2 regions of the Paenibacillus sp. T2-29 genome follow, and region 1 is predicted to be linked to the other one. Evidence: a T-box and tRNA genes for the amino acid it is inferred to sense, from the RefSeq annotation. Region 1 holds a T-box; the other holds one or more tRNA genes.
What was found. The T-box of region 1 lies ahead of ileS (isoleucine--tRNA ligase). A T-box ahead of a tRNA ligase gene usually reads a tRNA of that ligase, here a tRNA-Ile.
Positions count from the first base shown of each region.

Region 2: it encodes a tRNA-Ile, which carries the amino acid that the T-box ahead of ileS (isoleucine--tRNA ligase) is inferred to sense. The anticodon was not compared.

Region 1 covers NZ_JBREVE010000001.1:730,031-733,459, forward strand. The annotation lists gene ileS (isoleucine--tRNA ligase) at 1-1,341, opposite strand, end outside; T-box leader at 1,421-1,700, opposite strand; gene ACU1JV_RS03695 (DivIVA domain-containing protein) at 1,871-2,380, opposite strand; gene ACU1JV_RS03700 (YlmH family RNA-binding protein) at 2,553-3,335, opposite strand; gene ACU1JV_RS03705 (YggT family protein) at 3,344-3,429, opposite strand, start outside.
Region 2 covers NZ_JBREVE010000001.1:81,347-84,775, reverse strand. The annotation lists gene ACU1JV_RS00730 (accessory gene regulator B family protein) at 1-67, shown strand, start outside; gene ACU1JV_RS00725 (hypothetical protein) at 60-182, shown strand; gene ACU1JV_RS00720 (hypothetical protein) at 245-613, shown strand; gene ACU1JV_RS00715 (hypothetical protein) at 899-1,279, shown strand; tRNA gene ACU1JV_RS00710 (tRNA-Ile) at 1,446-1,522, shown strand; gene ACU1JV_RS00705 (hypothetical protein) at 1,640-2,545, shown strand; gene ACU1JV_RS00700 (hypothetical protein) at 2,664-3,429, shown strand, end outside.

The DNA of each region.
Region 1 (3,429 bases):
GCGATCGCGACTGATGTTCCAATCCACCAGTTCCTCCAAAAACTTACCGAAGCGTCCTTCGCGTACATGGCCCGGGTACCATTCAACTTCGCTGTTGTTGGCAATCAGTTGATCCTTGATCGCAGTTGTTTTGATAAACCAGCTGTCCATCGCATAGTACAATAATGGAGTATCGCAGCGCCAGCAGAACGGATAGCTATGCTCGTATTTTTCCTTGCTGTACAGCAACCCTTTTTCGGACAGCATTTTCACAATATCTACATCGCAATCTTTCACAAAACGGCCTGCAAAATCAGTGATTTCAGCTACATAGTTTCCTTGGAGATCCACTACGTTGATAAACCCAACGCCATTTTCACGACATACGCGATAGTCATCCTCACCATGTGCCGGGGCCATATGAACGATACCTGTACCGCTGGAATCTGTTACGAACTTGGCACCCAGAATTTGGTTACCTTTCTCCACCTGAAAATAAGTAAATGGCGGGGTATAGGTTTGGCCTACCAGTTCTGAACCCGATAGCGTGCCAATCACTTCATGATCACCTTTAATTACGGTCTCAACAAGATTTTTAGCAACGATGTATACCCCATCTTCCTGCTTCACACGTGCGTATTCCAGCTCAGGGTTGACGGCGAGCGCCACGTGACTCGGCAAGGTCCAAGGTGTTGTCGTCCAGGCCAATACATATTCACCACTGCTATGCAGCTTGAATTTGGCCGTGGCACTCAGATCCTTTACATCTTTGTAGCCCTGTGCTACTTCATGGGAACTTAGTGTTGTCTGACAATCCGGGCAGTACGGACTCACACGATGACCACGATACAGCAGATCTTTCTCATGAATCGTCGCCAAAATGTTCCATACACTCTCGATATAGTTATTGTCCAAGGTAATGTATGGGTGATCGAGGTCTGTCCAGTATCCGATCGCTTCGGTTAAATCGCGCCACTGCTGCTCGTATTCAAACACGCTCGCTTTACATTTTTTAATAAATTTCTCAACACCGTATTCTTCAATTTCAGGCTTGTGAGAGATCCCCAGTTGCTTTTGCACACCCAGTTCTACCGGCAGGCCATGCGTATCCCAACCCGCCTTACGTACAACACGATATCCCTTCATGGTCTGATAGCGGCCGACGAAATCCTTAATTACGCGACCCAGCACATGACCGATGTGTGGTTTGCCGTTAGCTGTTGGTGGGCCCTCATAAAACACAAAATTAGGCTTTCCTTCACGATTGGTAATGGATTTACGGAACGTGTCCTCCTGTTTCCATTTGCTCAGGATGCGTAGGTCACGTGACCGTGCTTTTTCTTTAACATCCACTCTGTTCATAACGTCATACTTCCTCTCTGCTCATCATTAATTGTTCTAGCGCACTTAAAAAAAGCAACAAAAAAAGCCCCATCCCTGTAAAAGGGACGAGACTGTGCTCGCGTTACCACCCTGATTCCGTAATTAGACCAGTCTAAAGAAGACGATCTTGTCACGACTCTCTGAGCCCTACTCAACTTCAGCAGGGCGCCATTATAACGCATGGCAAACGGTGATTGCTTACACACGCCATAAATTTAAGCGCTTCAGCTCACTTCTCCGGGAGGATCTTCAGTCATGTTCTGAACGTTGGCTTGCACCGGAAGGCCAACTCTCTGAGGGACAAATCATGACGTACTCGTTCCCATCAACGAATTAAACATGTTAAATTCATCGAATATTAAACCAGCAACATCGTTGCCTTGAATAACAACCATCAACCAATAGACGGATAATCGTTGAATTCAGTATAGTATTTACAGTTATAGCCTGTTTAAAGATAAAAGTCAACCCTAACAAGACCTAATAAAAAGCTTGTCAGAAATCAAAATCAGTAAATTTCTTTCATTTCACGCTCGCGCTCCAGCACTTCGCGTTCCCGGTTTTCAAGTGCTTCCCAGCCATCTTGGCTTAACAAGTCAAGCTGTGCTTCCACCAATGTACGAAACCGTGCTCGGTAAATTGAAGCCTGTTTCTTCAGTTCTTCAACCTCCAACGCGATTTTGCGGGATTTGGACAATGCTTCGTTCACAATACGATCCGCATTTTTTTCCGCTTCCTTCACGATCAGTTGAGATTCTTTCTTGGCGTTGTTGCGAACTTCATCAGCTGCTTCCTGCGCGACAATAATTGTCTTACTCAGTGTATCCTCAATCGTCGCAAAATGATCGAGCTTCTCCTGTACGTTCAGCAACTGGGTGCTCAGTTCTTTATTTTCACGAATAACGCCCTCGTAATCCTTGATCACCTGATCCAAAAATTCATTAACCTGGTCCTCATCATAACCGCGAAGCCGGCGGGCAAATTCCTTATTATGTATATCCAATGGCGTTAATGGCATGCCGTCCACCTCCTATAAGATTGACAAAAAATTCATTTTCCGCGTCACGACGCTCATTATCATCTATCGGTCATCATACCCCGTTTTGTGAATACTGTACAGAGCAAAATCGTTCCAGTTCTTTGCTATAGGTTAATTCTTTCGACAGAAAGCTCACGAATCCTGCCTACAGCTATACAAACTTACCAATTTTGACACGGAATCTACCCTTTTTTGTCATCCCGTCTGTTTCAAGCACTTTGAAACGCCCAAATCCCTGCATGGAAATAACGTCCCCAACCTTAAGTGAAGTAGATGGATTCTCCTCCACCTTCCAGTTTACCCGACATCGTCCCGCTCGAATCGGTGTTAATATTTTACTGCGACTCAATTTGTAGACGTCACTGGCAATCCCGTCCAGACGCAAAGAAGCGACCGTCAGATCCATCGCCTCTAATGCAACTTCCTTCGTTCGGAGACTTGCTACTGGCAACAGTTCTGTCCAAACATGAACACGATGTACCTGCTGCAAATGCATGGTTATAAAATCTCCGATCTCTGATGCCACCAACACATGACACCCATCATCCAGCACGTGAATGTCCCCGATTTTTCCACGCTTGATTCCAAGCCCCAAAATGGCACCTAGATAATCGCCGTGCTCAAGGGTATTGATTTTATGATCATCAGAAGAGATGGAAAGGACCTGAATTCCCATTTCCTCATCGTCCAAATACGAATAATCGGGCGCAATCAGCGCCCGCTTTCGTTCCGAAGCCGTATATCCGCCATCTACCCTAATCGTGACCTTGTCTTCCTTCGAAGCAAGTGTCTCCAATATGTACTGTTGTCGCGGATCCAAAAAATCAGTCAGCTTCTGCTCATGATAAGCTCCCGCATGACTGATCCATTCGGAAGCACGATCCACATAATCCCGTTCATCCGGGTGAAAATGCTCATAAATCTCAGTTCGCATAAATCCTCCTAGACGAAATTGCCAATTAAAGAAATCAAACCGTACGATGCAAAACGCAAAGCAATCAGCGCTACGATAGGTGAAATATCAATCA
Region 2 (3,429 bases), 650 kb from region 1:
TTTATTCACACAATCCTTATCACTTGTGAACTTCAATTTTGTAAAGGAGGTGAATAGGATTGAATAAAAAACTAGCGATTATTAGTTTCGTTGGTTCTGTATTTACACTACTTTCAGTAGTTAATGTACAACCAGCTTCTTGGGCGCTTTTCAATTGTCCTCCTGCGCCTAAACGTAAATAATTACATATTATCCTACCCTCTATTTTTGAGGGTGGGATAATCATTTAGGAGTGATTTATTTAATGTTAAGATCTATTCCTGTACTAAAAAGAAATGGGAAAAAAATTAGTGAAGTTGCCGAGTGGCTTGACATAGATACGATAATTTGTTCAAAAAACGAGAAAATCAATTATACAAATAGGACTGTATACATAACAAGTGATGGGGAATATGTACATTGCATAGCTACCGATCAGATACACGAACTTCTTTCAGAACAAAGTGGATTTGCAATTACTGATAGAGGTACACTAGGCAATTTAAACAAAGACCATGAATATGATGAAAAAAATAACAACATCATTATGTGCGAAAAGCACGTAATAACTGTTTCGACACCTAGAAAGAGCAAGGTTAAAGAGGTGATTAAAAAAATACTTAGCAGGAAGTAACGTCAAATTTCTTTAATAAATAAATATAACAATATTTTATTTATATGAAAAACAAATAAAATAGTTGTTATTATTGCCAAAAGGTATTACAATGAAAAAAAGAGAACAAATGTTCCTCTTAAATGCTTGTCGACATTATTCGACTCATAATATACATGTAAATCCAAAATTTAGATAATGTCAATAAAAATTCGGTAGTACTGAACTCTAGTTGTCTAATTCTAGTAATAAAGTATAATTTAATTATAAGCACAAACCCACATCTAAGAAAAAGGAGATAATCTTATGGTTGAAAAGTTAATCATTGACTATAAAATTAAGAACAAAGCTGTTAATTTACTGGATACTATCTATTTTCTGATCACTTCAGATGCTGACATAGAAGATTTTCGATACAACTGTTCAGATGGAGGAATTCAAGAGATAAATAGGTATCTTATAAAAAAAAGAAAAGAAAAATTAGAAAAAAACAAGTATAAAAATATTGAAGAATTTATTGACAGCTATAAAATCAATAATCTCGCAGCATTAGAGAGGCTTTGTCAAGAACGCATCGGTATCAATAAACTTTCTAAGCTCAAATCTAGCGATCCTTCTCGTATATACGCCATACATAATGAGCGAGGCCCATATGTTAGATTTATGGAATTAGCACTATACGTGTAAGGTAAAAGCCGAGCAGAGTTGTTCGGCAAGAATTTTTATTTATAAATGAATATAAAAATATTGTTGACAATAATCTATGTGCATAGTATATTAAAAGAGTAGCAAGCAGCATCTAGTAAAAGAATACTTTTATCAAGATAGACAGTTACCAAAAGGCAATACATAAGGGTCTTTAGCTCAGTTGGTTAGAGCGGTCGGCTCATAACCGATTGGTCGGGGGTTCGAGTCCCTTAAGACCCACCAAAAATAACACACAGTAATGTGTGATTATATAAATGTGAATAAAATAAGAGAGGATGTGCTGAAGTTGATTAGATATTATATTGTAGCAACTTTGAATAAATAGGGTGGAAGAGAAAGATGAATTTATCTCCTACATACGGAAATTTTGTTCTTCGAGGAACTGTTGTTGGATTAGCCGATAAAAGAGCATATACAGAAGGTCAAACAGAAAGTGGCAAATGGAAAAGAGTGCAATTTGGAATCAAAGTGTCTGAAAGTTCAATTGTATATGTTGAGTTGTTTGGATCGAAAACGAGTAATGTAAAATTGTTTAAACGTGGAACAAATGCAGATGAATCTTTAACAGTTGAATGGGATGATTTATATAACAGCAAATACAGTAATTATCGTTATGCAAATCAAGTTAAAGTAAATCTTGGTTGTGGAAATATCAATGATGACTTCTCACTTATTGCATGGGACGCTATAGAATACTTTGAACAGCATCTTAAAGATGGCTCGAATGTGCTTGTAAAGGGTTCATTGCAATTGAACGAGTATAAAGGAAACTCACAAGAGCAATATGTGATTAGAGAAATATATGTTTTAGAAAACTATAATTTCAAAAATAAACATCCAGAAGCTTTCTTTAGTCAAGAAATTGTTTATGTCGATGCTATCCCATTAAATGAAAATGGGGAGTATACAGTCGACACAAGAGTAATAAATAGAAACTCTAACGATTGCGATGTTGTCCCATTCAACTTTTATATATATAACAAAGAAGTATATGATTATTTTAAGAACAATATTTCAAAAGGTAGCACTCTTAGAGTTCATGGCAACATACTCAATTATGTTCCACTAAAAATTATAGATGGACATACCATTATAAGTGGATCGGCAGTAAAAGGACTAGAGATAACTGGAGGAAATGTAAGATCCATAGCTTCGAATAGATACGATATAGATAAGCTTGATTCGATTAATGCAATTGGATCACCATTTGAGGAGGAAACAAACACTAATGAATGGGGATTTTGAGAGGATGTGAGAACATAGATATTGCGTCTATGCGAAGTCCACCTATTTAGATTATTGTTGCATATTTGTAGATATATCAAATAAAAACAATAATACATAAAATAGGAGAGATTTATTAATGGCAAACGAAAAAACACTACAAGAAGCAGAAAACACAGTACATATCGAAGGAACTATTAAAGAAGTACGAATTGAAGAAGGTACACTTCCAGATAAAAGAGAAGTAATTTCAGGAGAAATTGATATCCAAGTTGTTGAAAATTCTGTCCATACCATTCATCTGTTTTCCTTTAAATATAAAAAAGATAAAAGTATCAATGGGATTTACAAAGGCATTAAAACTATGAAGGATGAATACAAAACAGGAGATAAGGTTCGTGTCTCAACAGGAACAGTTAGATTGAATGAGTATGCTGGACAAGATGGAAGTTGGAAGTCTTATCCGCAGATTAACTCAAACTTTGTAAATCGCATCAAAGAAACAGATGTTTTTGAACCACAAGCTAAATTTTCGTTTGAAATGATGGTAGTCTCAGTAAAAGAGGAAATGAAAAACGACGAAGAAACTGGAAGAGCCATTATTAAGGGATACATTCCAATTTACGGTGGTGCAGTTATTCCGTTTGAAACTGTAGTAGCTGATCCTAATGCGGTATCTTATGTAACAAATACATATGAAAAAGGTAATACGGTATCATTACATGGTGAAATTGTAAATCAAAAGATTGCTACACGGCGAGAAATTGAAGTTGGATTTGGAGCACCACAGGAAAAGATTGATTACAAGACAGTTCGTGAGTATCTGGTAAAGGGTGGATCTGCTCCTTATGAAGAGGATGATAAAAATGTATTTGATACTAAGTTGGTAGCTAAAGCAGTTAAAG